DNA from 3 places in the Comamonas sp. UBA7840 genome. Region 1 is predicted to be linked to each of the others. Evidence: predicted binding sites of a transcription regulator. Region 1 holds the regulator's gene; each other region holds the start of a gene.

Region 1 (5,861 bases):
AACCCAACGCTAGGTTGCTCTCGCCCACCTGAACCCCCGGTTCAGGTTGAGGGCTCGGCGGTTTTGCAGACACCTTCTCGGCGCATCTGCCACATTCCCAAAAAATTAACGGCACCACACTGATGGCTTGTAGATCAAGTCCATCCACAGTGCCCATAGTGACACAGCTACCAACATCAGGCCTGCTGCGCGTGTACCCCAGTCTGCACGCCAGCGCCCCACTCTGCCACTGAGCCAGCGCCAAGCAAAAGGTGCACCTGCCAGCCATAATGCCCCACCGACGGCAAATGCAACCATGCTGACCGCACCCGCCCAGACAGCACCGCTTAAGGCGGCCACCAAGATAGCGGAATACAGCAGCCCACAAGGCATGAACGCCCAGGACATGCCTGCAAAAAGCGCTCCACCGCGCATCGAAAGTACTGGCTGCACCTTCTGCCACATAGCCCGGCCAGCTCGCTCCAGCCAAGCTGGCTGCTGGCCTTGGAATAGCATCAACAGCCCCCAGGCCAAAATCGCCAAGTGCATCACCACCCACACCGGGTGCAAGGCAGAAGTTTGATCAGAAAACCATGCTACCTGCTCCATGGCAAAAGCAGAAATGGCTCCTAAAACACCGTAGCCAGCCAGACGGCCCATATGGAATTGAAGCGCACTCCAGTTCCATGCCGAGGTGTGCCACGACAACTTGCCGTGCATTTGCACCGCCGTGCCATGGCCTTGAATGACGGCATGACAAGGGGCTGCACACATGGCAAGACAATGGGGCCCTCCCACGAGCCCCATAAAGAAAGCGGTCCAAAGCAAAGAAAAAGTCATAGGGATCAGATGATCCGCGAGAACCTGGCTCTGTTGCGGTCTGCTTGCAAATAACGGTCAAAGACCAAGGCTACGCCGCGCACAAAGAACCAGCCTTTGGCAGTCACCGTGAGGCAGTCGTCTGTAATTTCTACCAAACCTTCGTCTTGCTGTGCTGCCAAAGCTTCGATTTCAGCAGCAAAGTACTGTTTGAAATCAATCAGCCAAGCACTGTTGATAGATTCAAAAAACAGCTCGCCCTGGCACATGATAGTCATGATGACGGCACGGCGAATCGTATCGTCACGGGTCAACGCGAGCCCACGGACAACAGGCAGCCGCCCCTGATCCAGAAGGTCGTAATACTCTTCCAACGTCTTGGCATTTTGGCTGTAGGTTGCACCCACGCGACCAATCGCGGAAACGCCCAAGGCAATCAAATCGCAGTCTGGCTGCGTGCTATAGCCTTGGAAATTGCGGTGCAAGCGACCTTGGCGTTTTGCAATCGCCAACGCATCTTCCGGCAACGCAAAGTGATCCATGCCCACATAAACGTAGCCAGCTTCAATAAAGCTTTCAATGGCAGCAGACAACATGCCCACCTTGTCGGAGGCTGATGGCAAGTCTGCTTGCAAGATACGGCGCTGTGGCTTGAAGCGCTCTGGCAAGTGCGCATAGGCATACAGCGCAATACGATCTGGCCGCAACTCCGTCACCTGTTTGAGCGTTCGAGCAAACGATTCGGGATTTTGCTTGGGCAAGCCGTAAATCAAATCCACATTCACCGACTGAAAGCCCAGCTCGCGCGAAGCAGCCACCAAATCAAACACCTGCTCCGCAGGCTGCTCACGGTGCACCGCTTTTTGAACTTCCGGATCAAAGTCTTGCACCCCAAAGCTCAAGCGGTTGAAGCCGATTTCTTTGAGCACTGCCAGGCGTTCACGCGTCACGGTGCGTGGGTCAACTTCGATCGAGTATTCACCCGCCGCTTCAAACACAAACCGCTCACGCAGCATGCGCCACAGGTTGCGCAGCTCATCGTCCGTCAAGAAAGTAGGCGTGCCGCCTCCCACGTGGAACTGGCTCACAACCTGCCCACGACCACAGTGCTGCAGATGCAAATCAATTTCGCGCTCCAAATAGCGCATGTATGTCACAGCACGTTCATGGTGCTTGGTGATGATCTTGTTGCACGCGCAGTAGTAACACAGGGAGTCACAAAATGGAATGTGCACATAGAGCGACATCGGCTGGTTTACAGCAGCTGCAACTTTGCGCTGCTTCAACGCCAAGATATAGTCACTATCACCAAACGCCTCCACAAACCTATCCGCAGTGGGATAAGAGGTGTAGCGCGGGCCTGGCACGTCATAACGACGCAAGAGTTCGGGGGTGACGACGGTCATGAATGAATCTTTTCCTTGATGACCATACTTTGCAACAATCGGCCACGTTTATCCTTGACGTGAATCAAGAGGTTGATGTACAAGGAATGTCACAATTTGAGCGACATCATTCCTTACTCCTTCGAGCTATCCCATAGTCTCTTATCTGATTTTTTAACTGCACAAGTCATCTTCTTACACAAGACTCTTGGGCTTTCGAGTACATGACTCCTCCAACCATCAAAGTTACCTGCTCCAACTGCAATTTGCGTGAACTCTGCATGCCCATGGGCCTGAATGAGCAACAGTTGCAGCGCATCGATGACATTGTGGCTACCCGCCGCAAAGTCAAACGCGGAGCAACACTGTTTCGCAACGGAGAAGCATTCACATCGCTGTACGCCATTCGCACGGGCTTTTTCAAAACCTGCGTGGCCACAGAGGATGGTCGCGACCAAGTGACTGGCTTCCAGATGGCTGGTGAAATCATTGGCCTGGACGGCATCGTCAATGACCACCACACCTGTGATGCCGTAGCACTGGAAGATGCCGAAGTCTGCGTCATGCCTTTTGACGGATTGGAAGAAATTTCGCGTGAAGTGACTGCCTTGCAAAGCCATGTGCACAAGGTGATGAGCCGCGAGATTGTGCGCGAGCACAGCGTCATGCTACTGCTGGGCAGCATGCGTGCCGAAGAGCGCTTGGCTGCTTTTATTCTGAACTTGGTTCAACGCCTGCATGCACGCGGTTTCTCCTCGTCGGAACTGGTGCTACGCATGACACGCGAAGAAATTGGCAGCTACCTGGGTCTGAAGCTTGAAACCGTCAGCCGCACCTTCTCCAAATTTGTGGAAGAAGGCATGGTTGAGGTAAAACAGCGCCACGTGCGCATTTTGGACACTGCTGCACTGCAGCGCTTGGTCAACAGCCAGCACGAGTGCAACAAGTAAGCGCTCTGGCTTTCCCATAAAAAAACCTCCCAGCGTAGGCTTGGGAGGTTTTTTTATGGGTGGTTGCTTTTTTATACAGCGACTGCCACAACACTGCCTTCGTTACATGCTGGGCTGGGCGTTCACTTCGGAAGCAGAAATAGACAGCAAAACCGTCAAATATCCAGCAGCCACAAAAACCACCCAAAAAGCAAAAAAGGCCAAGGTATAAATCGCCGTGCGGGATAGCTCAATCCCTTGCCCCAACCACAACATATCGTGCGGGTCGAATGCGGCAAACACCAGCATTTCCATCACGCCAGCTGCCAAAAAAGCGGGCCAAACAATCCACATTAAACGTCGTGTCCACATGTGCACTCCTTTGCGTGAATCATGTGGACATTGTGAGCACCATTCCCAACCAGGCTGCGTGGGACAAACGCTAAATAAAAATAATAGCTGCCAGCGCAATATTTACAATGACTTGTGCATTAAAAGCACTTGAAGTCAGCATATTTAAAGCGCAAGCAGCTACTTTTTTTAATAAACCGTTATTTAGGTGCCAGATTGGGCAAATCAGCATCGGGGGTTGTCACATGGTTACGCGCAGCACCCGCTGGCGCCAAGCTTTTTTCGATGTGGCGCAGTTCCTGGTTGATATTCAGGCCCTTTTGGTAGTAATCGTTGTCCACTACGGGATCCGCACCATTCATGGCAATCATGGCTGTCACGATACCTGCCACGACCACCACGGCAGGCCCTGCGAACACCAGCCATACGTGGCCATATTTCCACCAAGGACCTGATGGCACTTCCAGCTTTTTTGCTACCTGAGTCATAACCCACTCTCTTTCCATCAAACGCAGTGTGCAAGCACTCAGTCTTGCACACCAACAATGCTGCGTTCTTAGCGAGGCACTAAGAAAACTGATTTTTCAAGCACATGGCCTTTGCCACTTTGTGCCGTGATTTCAAACTCAATAGGATGTGAACCAGGTTCAGCAGTTCCATACGGAATTTGTACGCGCACAGCAACACCACGCGTTTGGGCGGAGTCCACGTCCACGGTGGTGCTTTCTGCCATCGCAATGCCCTCCAGCCCCTTCACAGCAACGCTATAAGTTTGGGCTTGCTCCGTAGCATTCATTACCTGCAAACGATAGACATTCTCCAGCTTGCCACCGGCCACAATCCGCGCCAACGATGCACGGTCCCGAATCACATCAACCTTGAGGGGCTCTCGCACCGCCATGCTAAAGACCATGGCCGACGTCAAACCCACCAAAATCATGGTGTAAATCAGCACGCGGGGGCGCGCAATACGACGCCAAATTTGCGCACCGGTCCAGCCTTTGCTCACCGCATTTTGCGTCGTCAAGCGTATCAACCCACGCGGATAGTGCATGTTGTACATCACGTTGTTACATGCATCCACACACAAGCCACAACCGATGCACTCGTACTGCAAACCATCGCGAATATCGATGCCAACCGGGCAGACCTGTACACACAACTTGCAGTCGATACAGTCGCCCAAGCCTTGGGCTTTGTAATCCACGTCTTTTTTGCGAGGACCACGGTTTTCACCACGCTTGGCGTCATAGCTGACGACCAATGTATCTTTGTCAAACATCGCGCTTTGGAAGCGCGCATAAGGGCACATGTACTTGCACACCTGCTCACGCATGTAGCCTGCATTGCCATACGTCGCAAAACCGTAAAACAACACCCAGAAAATCTGCCAGCTGCCTTGGAGCGCCAGCAGCTCTCCACCCAACTCACGGATAGGCACAAAGTAGCCTACGAAGGTGAAGCCGGTCCACAGCGCCAAGGCAATCCACAAAAATTGTTTAAGGGTTTTGCGCCAGATTTTTTCCAGCGTCCAGCCCCCTTGGTCCAAGCGAATACGTGCACTGCGGTCACCCTCGACCTTGTGCTCGATCCACATAAAAATTTCGGTATATACCGTTTGTGGACATGTAAAGCCGCACCACAAACGCCCAGCCACTGCGGTAAACAAAAACAGCGACAGCGCACTGACAATCAGCAAACCCGTCAGATAAATGAAATCTTGCGGATACAGCACGTAACCGAACAAATAAAAGCGTCGCGCCCCCAGGTCAAACAAGACCATTTGGCGCTGCCCCCAATCCAGCCACGGCAAACCATAAAAAATCAGCTGCGTCAGCCACACCATGGCCCAGCGCCAGCTCATAAAACGTCCGCTGATGGAGCGCGGATAAATCTTTTTATGCGCTTCAAAAAACGATACGGTTTTTTCCTGGCTATCCGCTTTGATAGGAATGATTTTTTGCGGTTTTTTTTGCTCGGAACTCATGAGTCAAACTCCCTAAATCGCACCAAAGAAAAAGGCGGCACACAGTGCCGCCTTCACGATCGCCACAACGATCAGTTGGTTGCTCCAGGCTTGCTATTAGACAAGCCCCAAACATAAGCAGTCAAAACGTCAATCTGCGCAGGAGTCAATTTCTTGTTCTGTGCAGGCATTTCGTTCAGCTTGCCGTGGGTGATGATGTCCACAATCGCTTGTTCACCCCAGCCATGCAGCCAGATATCATCGGTCAAGTTAGGCGCACCCAGCATGGTATTGCCCTTGGCATCCGTACCGTGGCATGCCGCACAAGCGGTGAACTTGGACTTGCCCAAAGCAGCCTTCAAAGAGTCATGAGGGCTGCCCGACAAGCTCATCACGTAGTGTGCCAAGTTACGAACATCATCAGGAGTGCCG
Region 2 (5,861 bases), on a different contig from region 1:
ATGAAACACCACATGCCCCGGCGTGTGGCCCGGCGTGTGGCGCACGTTCAGCGTCTCGAACCCGATGCGCACGGTGTCGCCATCTTGCAGCCAGCGCGTGGGCTCAAACGGCTCTGCCGGGGGAAAGCCAAACATCGCCCCTTGCTGCGGCAGCCCGGCAATCCAGAAACGGTCGCCTTCGTGCGGCCCCACGATGTCCAGCTTGAACTTGTCGGCCAGCTCGGCCACACCGCCTGCATGGTCGATGTGGGCGTGCGTCAACCAAATGGCTTTGGGCTGCAGCCCCAGGCGCTCGAGCTCCCATTCAATCGTCTCCAGATCCCCTCCGGGGTCCACAACGGCGGCCTCTTTGGTCTGGTCGCACCACACCAAAGAGCAGTTTTGTTGAAAGGCGGTGACGGGGATGGTGTGGTAGTGCAGCATGGGCGATGGTGAAAGCAAAGGAGTGGGGGAATGCGCGCATTGTGGCCGAAGGCATGCACAAGAAAAAAGCCTTGTGGGCCCACGGCACACAAGGCTTTGCAGCAGTGCCGCTGGCGAACTTAGCTGCCCAGCTTGAGCACACCGCGCATGATGAAGGAGTGCCCGGGGAAGGAGCACAGATAGGTGTACTCGGTGCCCGGCTTGAGCTTGGCCACTTCAAAGTCAAAGGTGGTGGTTTCACCGCCGCCAATCATCTTGGAATAGCCAATCACGCGGCTATCGCCGGGCTTGACGTAGTCCGCCGCCATGCCGGCTTTCATGCCATCGGCCGCGGCCGCGTTGGCGTCTGCCGTGGTGGTCAGCACGATGTTGTGGCCCATCGACGACTTGGGCATCTTGCCAGTGTGCTTCAAGGTCATGGTGTATTTGGTGCAAGACTTGGGCACTTCGACCTGCTTGATGTTGAACTGCATCTGGTCATTGCCTTCAATGGTGATGGTGCAATCTGCAGCCATCGCGGGGGCAGCCATCACACCTGCAGCCATCACGGCCAGCGTTATCCAGGTCTTCTTCACGGTCAACATCCTTTGCACGGGTTAAAAGAGCAAGCTGCAGCGCCAAAACACTGCAATCCGCAGACATTCTGAAACAAATCTCTACAAAAGGTCGGCTTTTCACCGCTACGTGGTGCAGAAGTTTTTATTTCGCTATGATTTTTTTGACTCGCATCAAACGCCGTTCGGCACGAATGCGACAACCGCTTCGCTTTAAATAGCTGCTTACGCTTGATTTCATTGAATTTCCAATAGTTTTTTATCTGAAAGCTAAGAATTACCAGCGCTAAGCGCTCTTAAAAAACTTCCTACCCCTACCGCTCTGCCTGCGGCGACGATCACGCCCGATGACGCACGCAGCGGCAGGCCCGCCGCCTCCCCCTTGATCGCGCATCGCATGCGCGCCGGTATTAGCCCCACCCACACATGGCCAGACGGCGCTTTGCATAATTTGCGATCTACTTTGACTTGCGCTCTTGTGAATACCTCTGCTGTTGCTGCACCTGTGTGCCAAGCTTCTTTTTCTGAACGCGACTTCCGCAATGCGCTGGGGCAATTCGCCACCGGTGTGACGGTGGTCACCACGGCCGATGCGCAAGGCAATCCCGTGGGCATGACGGTGAGCTCGTTCAACTCCGTCTCGCTCGATCCTGCACTGGTGCTGTGGAGCATTGCGCGCAGCTCGGGCAGCTTCCCGGCTTTTGCGCAAAGCAGCCACTACGCCATCCATGTGCTGGCCAGCCACCACAAGGCACTGGCATTTCAGTTTGCGCAGCGCGGTATCGACCGCTTTGCTGGCGTGGAGTGGTCGGCCAACGCGCAAGGCGTGCCGCTGCTGGCCGATGCGCTGGCCACCTTTGAGTGCCGCGCCCGCAGCCAGTACCCGGAAGGCGACCACCTGATCATGGTGGGCGAAGTGCTGGCCTGCAGCCATAGCGCCAACGCAGCACCTTTGCTCTACCACGCAGGCCAGATGCGCTAGAGCGGCGTGCCGTAGCGCACGGCACCCATAAAAAAACCGCAGCACCCTATCGGGCCTGCGGTTTTTTTGCGCCTGGCTCCAGGCTTAGCGCGAAGACTCTGGCAGCTCGATCTTCACTTCCAGCACTTCCAGGTTGTCTTGGCGCTCCAGTTGCACCTTGATGTCTTCGGGGTTGATCGACACGTACTTGGAGATCACCGCCATCAGCTCGCGCTGTAGCGCGGGCAGGTAGTCGGGCTGGCCCGAAGCGCCCCCCACGCGTTCACGCGCGAGGATGATTTGCAAACGCTCTTTGGCCACCGAAGCCGATTTTTTCTTCTCACCCAACAGCATAGAAATAATGGACATGGCTGCTTACCTCCCGCCAAACATGCGCTTGAAGAAGCCGGGCTTGCTCGCCTCGGTAAAACGCATTGGCTTTTCTTCGCCCAGAAAACGGGCAATCACGTCCTTGTAAGCCTCGGAAACGTCCGAGCCTTCCATGTGCACCGCGGGCACGCCCTGGTTCGAGGCTTGCAGCACGGTCTCAGACTCGGGGATCACGCCAATCAGGGGAATGCGCAGAATGTCTTCAATGTCCTGAATGGACAGCATCTGGCCGTCTTCCACGCGGTTGGGGTTGTAGCGCGTGATCAGCAAGTGCTCTTTCACGCTCTGGCCCTTGGCTGCCTTGTCGGTCTTGGAGCCCAGCATGCCCAAGATGCGGTCCGAGTCGCGCACCGAAGAGACTTCCGGGTTGGTGGTCACCAGCGCCTCATCGGCAAAGTGCATGGCCATCAGTGCGCCGCTTTCAATGCCCGCAGGGGAGTCGCAGATGATGAAATCAAACCCCATCGCAGACAGGTCGTCCAGCACCTTTTTGACGCCTTCTTGCGTCAATGCTTCCTTGTCGCGGGTTTGCGAGGCGGCCAGCACAAACAGGTTGTCGCACTGCTTGTCTTTGATCAGCGCCTGATTGAGGTTGGCTTCACCTTGGATCACATTGATCAGGTCATACACCACACGGCGCTCGCAGCCCATGATCAGATCCAGATTGCGCAGACCGACGTCAAAGTCGATCACTGCGGTTTTGTGGCCGCGCAGGGCCAAGCCAGATGCAAAACTTGCGCTGGTGGTGGTCTTACCCACGCCACCTTTACCAGAGGTCACTACGACAATTTTGGCCATGTTTGCTGGGTTCCTTAGCGAAGAATCTTGTAGAAAATGGGTGTGTGGAGAGTGCGGTTGCAGGTGCTCATGCTAAACGCATGGGCTCAATCACCAGTTTTTCACCCTCTAAACGGGCTTGGGCAGGCTTGCCTGCGATGTCTTGGGGCAGGTCCGCTTCCAGCGCCCGGTAGTTGCCCGCAATCGACAGCAGCTGCGGCTCCATGCAGGTGCTGAAAATGCGCGCTTCGGTATTGCCGCGCGCCCCGGCCACGGCACGACCCCGCAAGGGTGCGTAGACATGGACGTTGCCATCGGCGATCACTTCCGCACCATAACTGACCACGGCCATCACCACCAGATCACAACCCTTGGCATAAACCTGCTGGCCGGAGCGCAAGGGCTTGTCAATGATCATGGCGTTGGCAGCAGGTACAGGCACTTCGCGCACCACCTCCACGGGCACTTCACGGATGATTTCCACCTCGCGCACCACTTCTTTGGTGCGCACGGGGTGTGCATCCGGGGCGGGCATCAGCCCCGCGTCATGCGCCGCGGCCATCTGCTGCGCCGAGCCATTGCACACGGCCACCGGCAAGGTGCGGTGTTTTTTCAACAGCTTGATGAGCTTGGGAAAGTCAATCGCCTCGGTGCTGTCACGTACATGCTGCAAGTCCACCAGCACCGGGTCGTTATCAAAAAAATCGGGGTCGTCCGCCAGGCGCTGGGCCAAATCTTTGGCCAGGACAGCGACCTGGGTGTCGCGCAATGCCACCGCCATCACCGGCAACTGGGCGCTTTTAAGGTCAAAGCTGGATCGGGCGGGGCCCTGCGAGTCAACGGCCATGGTGTGGAGTGCGAAAAAAGAAGGGGACGCGAACTCAAAACGCGCTAAGTGTACCCCGCAAGCCTGCGCCACCCATGCAGCACTGGGGGCTCGGCGCAACACCCTGTATCCAGCGCAGGCATCACAGCGCCTATGCAACCAGCGCTTGCTTGCGCTGCGCATAGCCTACAAACCAGTCCAAACTGGCGGGGTTGGCCATGGTGTCCGGGTTGACCACTTTCTGCAAAGGCTGGCCCAGCAACAGCTTTTTGATGGGCAGCTCCTGCTTTTTGCCCGTCAGGGTGCGGGGAATCTCTGCGACCTGCACGATTTCATCCGGCACAAAGCGCGGGGAAAGGGCCTGACGGATGGCGGCTGCCAGCTTGGCCTGCAGTGCAGCATCCAACTGCAGCCCATCGCGCAGCACCACAAACATGGGCATAAAGCTCTCGCGGCCCAGGTATTCCAAATCCACCACCATGCTGTCCAGCACCTCGGGCAACGCTTCCACTGCGCTGTAGATTTCGCTGGTGCCCATACGCAGCCCATGGCGGTTGATGGTGGCATCGCTGCGGCCATAGATGGTGCAGCCGCCGTGCGGCGATACCTTGAGCCAGTCCCCGTGGCGCCACACACCGCCCATCGCTGCCGCCCCATCGCCGCCACCAGGCTGGCGCCCATGGCCTGCGGGGTACATGTCAAAGTAGCTGCCAAGATAGCGCTGGTTGCCTGCATCACCCCAGAAATACAGCGGCATGGACGGGATGGGCTGGGTGCACACCAGCTCTCCCACGGCGTCGGTCACGGGCTCGCCCGCCTCGCTCCAAGCTTCCACGGCCGCGCCCAGCATGCGGCATTGCATTTCGCCCGGTTGCTGGGGCAGCTCGCGATTGCCGCCAATAAAAGCGCCACAAAAGTCTGTGCCGCCCGACAAATTGTTCCACCAGATATGGGGTGTGCCCATCTGCGCAAATTGCTGTGTGCCCCAGGCTTGCACATCGGGCGGCAGGGGAGAGCCGGTGCTGCCCAGCGAAGTGATGCGTGACAAATCCCCGCATTGCGCCAAATCCAAGCCGGCCTTCATGCAGTTGGCATAAAACGCCGCACCCGCGCCAAAGCTGGAGACCTGGTGGCGCGCCGCAAAGCGCCACAGCACACCCCAGTCGGGCTGGTCTTTGCTACCACCGGGGCTGCCGTCGAAGATCACGCAGGTGGTGCCGCCCAGCAGGCCCGCAACCTGCGAGTTCCACATCACCCAGCCGGTAGAGCTGTACCAGTGAAAGCGCTCGCCCCAGCTCTCGGGGTCGTAGCTGCAGCCCACATCGTTATGCAAGGCTTTCATGGCCAGCGCCACAATCACGATGCCGCCATGCCCGTGCACGATGGGCTTGGGTAAGCCCGTGGTGCCACTGGAATACACAATCCACAGCGGGTGGTCAAACGGCAGCCACTGCGGCGCAAACGCGGCCACCGCCGCATCGTCGCGCGCCACGGCATCGCTCCAGTTGGCGCTGTCCGGCACCTGCTGCGTGGCAAACGGGGTGCGCAGCACCAGCATGTGCTGCACGCTGGGCAGTTGCGCACGCAGTTCGCTGGCGATCTGCCCCCGGTCCATGGCCTTGCCGGCGTAGTACACGCCATCCACGGCAATCAATACTTTGGGTTCGATCTGCTTGAAGCGGTCGAGCACCGCCGCCGTTCCCATGTCGGGCGAGCACACACTCCACACACCGCCCACGCTGGCCACGGCCAGAAAAGCCACGATCGCCTGCGGAATGTTGGGCAGGTATGCCGCCACGCGGTCACCGGGCTGCACACCCTGCGCCTGCAAATGCAGGGCCAGAGAGGCAACTTGGCGGCGCAATTCGGGCCAGCTCAACTCGGTCACCTCACCGCGCTCGTTCTCCGCAATCACGGCAGGCATGCCCGC
Region 3 (5,861 bases), on a different contig from region 1:
ACCACCAACTGGTTCCGCAAGGATGCCGATGGCAAGTTTGTCTGGCCCGGCTACGGCGAAAACATGCGCGTGCTCAAGTGGATGATTGACCGCATTGAAGGCCAAGCACAAGGCCAAGAAACGGCTTTGGGCACAGCACCTGCGTACAGCGAAATCAACTGGAATGGCCTGAACTTCAGCGCCGAGCAGTTCGCCACCGTCACCAACATCGACAAAACCGCCTGGGCCGAAGAGATGCAGCTACATACCGCCCACTTTGACCAGTTGGCCTACGGCATGCCCCAGGCCCTGCTGGACACCAAGAAGGCGCTGGAAGCGCGTTTGGCGGCATAAAAAGGAGAGCTGCCAGCGCTTGTATTTGAAAGACCTCAGATACAAAGTGCGTTGAAAAGCAAAAGGAGCTTGCGCTGCAAGCTCCTTTTTTTATTGTGTCTCTGGGTGCAGCCTACAAAAAAGCCACTGCAGGCGCAGTGGCTTGGGGGCAACGGGTCAACCTAGGGCCGACGCAGGCCCCGCCCAGGTTTTAGCGCTTGGCCGCAGCGGCCGACATGGCGCGCGAGAGGTCGGCCATCATGCGTGCATCTTGCAGCGCCATGTTCCAGGTCAGTTCATCGGCACGCACGGCGCGGCGTGCTGCCTGCCATGCCTTCCATTGCTGGGCGGCCATCGCAAACAGCCAAGGCAACAGGGCTTTGGATTGGGGGCGCGCAGCAGAATACGTAGCGGTCGAGGTGGTCATGGGGGGTAAGGCCTTTCAAGCCATCCAGCAGCGGGCTTGTGGCTGTCCGTGGAGGCAATACCGTAATATTAGGGTTATCCCTAAAACCTTTCAAATTTATATTTTGAATCTAGATCATTCACAGTGGTGATGTTTAAATCCTGAGGCATGACGCCCCACGACTTTCGCTCCCTCGACCTGAACCTGTTGCGCGTGTTTGACACTGTGATGGCAGAGGGCAGTTTGACGCGCGCTGCAGATAAGTTAGCCATCACTCAACCTGCGGTCAGCAACGCCATGCGCAGGCTGCGCGACGCCCTGGGCGATGAGTTGCTGGTGCGCCAAGGGCATGGGGTACAGCCCACGCCCCGCGCCCTCACCCTGTGGCCGGTGGTGCGCGAGGCCCTGGGCAACCTGCAGCAAAGCCTGGCGCCTGAAAAGTTTGACCCCGCCACCGCCACCCTCACGGTGGTGCTGGCAATGGCCGATGCCACGGCCAGCACGCTGGTGCCCAATCTGGTGCCGATAGTGGAGCGCGAAGCGCCGCACCTGTCCATCCGCATCGTGCCGCTGACCACCCGCGACCCGCGCGGCCTGCTGGATGCCGAAGCCGCCGACATGGCCGTGGGCCACTTTCCCGCCGTGCTGGCCGACCTGACGGCCCGCGCCCAGGCAGGCACCCTGGTGCCCCATGAGCACCGCCGCCTCTACGACGGGGAGTACGTGGCCGTCATGCGCAAAGACCACCCCCTGGCCTGGATGCCGCTGACGCTGGAGCACTACTGCGCCGCTAAACATTTACTGGTGAGTTTTTCGGGCCGTGCCTATGGATTTATTGATGAGGCGCTGGCGGCGCTGGGGCGTGAGCGCCGCATTGTGCTGACCGTCAACCAGTACACCACCGCCGCCCGGGTGGTCAGCCAGTCCGATCTGGTGACGGTACTGCCGCGCCACTTTGTGCCTATCACCGGCATTCAGCACCAGTTGCAAGTGCACCCCCTGCCCCTGGAGGTACAAGCCGTGCACGTCGATGCGCTGTGGCACAAGCGCGGCCCCAATCGGGCCGCCTATGAGTGGCTGCTGCAGGCCTTAAATCGAGCGACGCTCAAAGCGTTCTCCCAGTGAGCTGCGGGAGAAATGCATGGTCTGCAAATAGCTGGACAAGCGCCAGTCCTGCATGTGGTGCAACAGCAGCCACTGCGCCCACCACAGTGCGGCATAGACCCAGAACTCGGTCATCGCCACCATCACAGAACGGGTGGCGTCGGGCATCTGGGGCATGGGCAGGCCCACCTGGCCTTGGGCCACTGCGGCCAGCAACAGCGCCAGCATGCCCACCAGCACACAGCCCCAGGGCATGGCCGCTTCATGCCACCAGCGCGCCACCACACGGCTGAGCAAACGGTAGCGCAACACCCAGTACACCCCAGCCAGCAGCAAGGCCGCATACGCCCCCGCTGCAGCCAGCGCTGGCCACGGCAACCCGCCGCTGGGCAGGCGCGGCCCCGCATCCAGCCAGACCTGGGCCTGCGGCAGCACCAGCCCGGCGTGCCCTGCCAGCTCATGGCTGAGCAGACCCAGCCAGCCCATCGCAGCCACCCACCAGATCTTGCCCACCGCCATGCCGCGTTGCTGGTAGGCGGCCAGCACGGCCACAAGCCCGCCCGCCAGCAGCGTCACCGCTTGTACGCCCTCCAGCACCCCATCGTGCTTGCCCCAGGACGCCGGCACCCCGGCAGCCAAGATATAACCCAGACACAAGCCCAACAGCAAAATCCAGCTGCTGGCTCGTACATGTATATGTGTTCTCATCATTGAAGACCTGCCCCGTCAGGGGCAAGCAAAATCGCCAAGGGGAGCGATTCTAGAAAGCCTGCACCAAATGCGTGCATGCAAGAGAATTCGTTTTGTGCCAATCATGCGCTGCTATGAAAATTCAACTGCTGTCTGACCTTCACCTGGAAGTTCACCCCCACTACCAAGCCACGCCCGCAGCGGATGCCGAGGTGCTGGTGCTGGCCGGAGATATCGGCTCCTACCAAGAGGGCAGCTTGCTGCAGGGCGAATACTTTGGGCTGGAGCGTTTTTCCCCCCTGCCGCAATTTGCGGGCTGGCCCTGCCCGGTCATCTTTGTGCCGGGCAACCATGAGTACGACCTGCAGGACTGGGACGCCGCCCACGCCCGCCTGCGCCGCGTGTGCGACACGCTGGGCATCATCTGGCTGGAGCGCGAAAGCGTGGTGCTGAATGCGGTGCGCTTTGTCGGCACCACGCTGTGGACCGACTATGACGCCATCGCGCTGCTGGATGACAAGGTGCAAGCGGGCGATATGGGCCGCCTGCTCAAGCTGCGCGAAAAATCGTTCCGCGCCGCCAACTTTTACCTGCGCAAAACGGGCGGCACGCGCCACGGGCAGCCGTTTCTGGCCGAACCCATGCGCGAGCAAGCCTTGGTATGCCAAGCCTGGTTGCGCGAGACCCTGGCGCAGCCCTTCGCCGGCAAGACCGTGACCGTCACCCACTTTGCACCCAGCTTGCACAGCTGCGACCCGCGTTACGGCCTGGTGCCCGGCAGCGCTGGCTTTTGCAATGCCCTGGACGACTTGCTGCCCCATGCCCACCTTTGGCTGCACGGCCATCTGCACGCCCCCAGTGACTACACCGCTTCAGGCCTACACCCTGATGGCAGTGCGTGGAATTGCCGTGTCGTCGCCAATCCCTTAGGCTATGCCCGTAAAGGAGAACAGCTGCACTTCCAGCCTGCGGCGTGCATCACCTTATGATTTCTTTGCTTTCACTTGGTTGCGCTCCCAGAAACATGACTTACGTCAAGACAACATGAGCCCCAGTGATTACCCTTGGTTCTATCAATTTGGAGATATGTCTCATGAAAATCTTGCTCGCTGTCGACGGTAGCCCCTTCACCAAAAAAATGCTGGCGTACTTGGCCGCGCACGAAGAACTGGTGGCCGCAGGCCGCCACGACTACACCGCGCTGACGGTACAAGCCGCCCTGCCTCCCCGTGCACGCGCAGCCCTGAGCAAAGACATGGTGGATGAGTACTACGCCGAAGAATCCGCCAAGGTGCTCGAGCCCGTGTCCAAGTTCTTGGCACAAAGCGGCATCACCGTGCATGCCCGCGCCGAAGTTGGCCCCGCCGGTGAAGTCATCGCCAAGATGGCCGAAGAAGGCAAGTTTGACCTGATCATCATGGGCACCCACGGCCACGGCTCGCTGGGCAAGCTGGTGATGGGCTCGGTCTCCACCCAGGTGCTGGCCAACTGCTCCGTGCCTGTGATGCTGATTCGCTGATTCAGCGCTTCTCGCACAAAAAAGGGCTGCATCTGCAGCCCTTTTTTTACGCCCCCTCGCCGCTCAATGCGCGGCACCCGGTTGCACCGGCAAACGCAGCACAAAGCTGGCGCCCGGCTGGCCGTCCAGACGGCCCTCGCAGGCCACGCTGCCGCCATGGTGCAGTGCAATGCTGCGCACCAGCGACAGCCCCAACCCCACGCCGCCCGAGCGCTCGCTTGCCCCTGGCAGGCGGTAGAACTTTTCAAAAATACGCTCGCGCTGATCGGGTGGCACGCCGGGGCCAATGTCTTGCACGCGGATCACCGCCATATCGCCCTCGCGCGACAGCAGCAAACTGACTTCTCCGTGGCTGTAGCGGCGCGCGTTTTCCAGCAGATTGCGCACGGCGCGGCGCACCAGCTTGGCAATCGCGGGCACCTCCACGCCTTCGGTGGCCTGCACCTCCAGATCCGCGTCCACACGGGCACACTCTTCGGCCGCCAGGCCAATCAAGTCCACGCTCTCCACTGTGCCCACATCCACGCCGGGCTGCTCCAGGCGGCTGGCCAGCAAGATTTCATCGACCAGCTGGTCCAGCTCGTTGATGTTGCGCTGAATCTCGCGCTTGGCTTTGGCCACCGAGGCATCGCCGCCCATCAACTCCAGCCCCATGCGAATGCGCGCCAGGGGCGAGCGCAACTCGTGCGAGGCATTGGCCAGCAGCGATTTGTGCGACTGCACCAGCTCTTCAATGCGGCTGGCAGCGGCATTGAACTGGCGCGCCAGATCGGCCACTTCGTCCGTGCCTTCGGTGGCCACACGCACCGTCAAATCACCTTCGCCAAAGCGTTGCACCCCGCGCTGCAAGTTCTCCAGGCGCTTGAGCAAGCGGCGAATGATGGGGAACACGCCCACCACCACGACCAGGCCAATCAAGCCCAGCAGCCACAAAAAGCCAAACGGCGGGCGCAGCCAAAACGCCCAGTCATGGCCGGGCGGCCCATGGCGGCCGTTGCTGGCCCCTGCGCCCCCGACGCGCGGCGTCATTTCCAGAAAATAGGTCTGGCCGTCGGCGCCGTCGATGCTAAAGCGCGGGGCATCGCCCTCGCCGCGGCGGATGCGCTCAAACGGCCCTTGCACCAGCACGCGGCCCGTAGCATCGGTCACGGTCATCTCGCGCGCCAGCGAGGTGGGGGATGCGTTGTTGCGTGCGTTGTGCGCTTCGGCCTGCTGCCAGGCCCAGCCCACCACCAAGGTGAGCACCGCCACACCGCCCACCACAGCCAGCCAGATGCGCAGATACAGCCGCTGAGAGAAAACTTTGAACATGCGCCGCCTTAGTCTTGCTGCTTGGCAAACACATAGCCCACGCCACGCACCGTCAAGATGCGCTTGGGCGCTTTGGGATCGACCTCAATCGCGGCGCGAATGCGGCCCATGTGCACGTCGATGGAGCGGTCAAACGCCTCCAGCTCACGACCCCGCACGGCTTCCATGATCTGGTCGCGCGTAAGCACGCGGCCCGCACGTTCGGCCAGCGCCACCAGCAAATCAAACTGGTAGCTGGTCAGCTCAGCGGCTTGGCCGGCCACCTGCACGGTGCGGGCATCGCGGTCAATTTCCAGCGAGCCAAAACGCAGCACATGGGCAGCCGCCTGGGGCGCGGTGCTCAGGCCATCGTCGCCCCGGCGGCGCAAGATGGCACGAATGCGTGCCAGCAACTCGCGCGGCTCAAAGGGTTTGGGCAGATAGTCGTCGGCCCCCAGCTCCAGCCCAATCACGCGGTCCATGGGGTCACCCTTGGCGGTGAGCATGAGCACCGGCACTTTGGCCACCGGGCCGGGCATG

The links. The regulator FNR, encoded in region 1, switches genes on or off when oxygen is low (the NO sensors DNR and NnrR bind a similar motif). The targets are predictions, from matches to a motif close to TTGATNNNNATCAA.
Region 2: azu (azurin) is a predicted target of FNR. The motif match lies at 1,142-1,155, and genes of this name have one in related genera.
Region 3: B3R00_RS00950 (universal stress protein) is a predicted target of FNR. The motif match lies at 3,537-3,550, and genes of this name have one in related genera.

Annotation. Positions count from the first base shown of each region.
Region 1 covers NZ_DLTI01000008.1:29,384-35,244, reverse strand. Annotated here, with positions in the region: gene B3R00_RS01715 (sulfite exporter TauE/SafE family protein) at 106-819, opposite strand; gene hemN (oxygen-independent coproporphyrinogen III oxidase) at 825-2,204, opposite strand; gene fnr (fumarate/nitrate reduction transcriptional regulator Fnr) at 2,408-3,133, shown strand; gene B3R00_RS01700 (hypothetical protein) at 3,236-3,484, opposite strand; gene B3R00_RS01695 (FixH family protein) at 3,664-3,951, opposite strand; gene ccoG (cytochrome c oxidase accessory protein CcoG) at 4,020-5,450, opposite strand; gene ccoP (cytochrome-c oxidase, cbb3-type subunit III) at 5,522-5,861, opposite strand, start outside.
Region 2 covers NZ_DLTI01000004.1:87,623-93,483, forward strand. Annotated here, with positions in the region: gene B3R00_RS00990 (MBL fold metallo-hydrolase) at 1-423, opposite strand, end outside; gene azu (azurin) at 543-998, opposite strand; gene B3R00_RS01000 (flavin reductase family protein) at 1,456-1,959, shown strand; gene minE (cell division topological specificity factor MinE) at 2,044-2,307, opposite strand; gene minD (septum site-determining protein MinD) at 2,314-3,126, opposite strand; gene minC (septum site-determining protein MinC) at 3,194-3,952, opposite strand; gene B3R00_RS01020 (acetoacetate--CoA ligase) at 4,083-5,861, opposite strand, start outside.
Region 3 covers NZ_DLTI01000004.1:75,965-81,825, forward strand. Annotated here, with positions in the region: gene B3R00_RS00925 (phosphoenolpyruvate carboxykinase (GTP)) at 1-333, shown strand, start outside; gene B3R00_RS00930 (hypothetical protein) at 524-739, opposite strand; gene B3R00_RS00935 (LysR family transcriptional regulator) at 887-1,843, shown strand; gene B3R00_RS00940 (hypothetical protein) at 1,808-2,530, opposite strand; gene B3R00_RS00945 (metallophosphoesterase) at 2,647-3,501, shown strand; gene B3R00_RS00950 (universal stress protein) at 3,606-4,031, shown strand; gene B3R00_RS00955 (ATP-binding protein) at 4,095-5,342, opposite strand; gene B3R00_RS00960 (response regulator) at 5,351-5,861, opposite strand, start outside.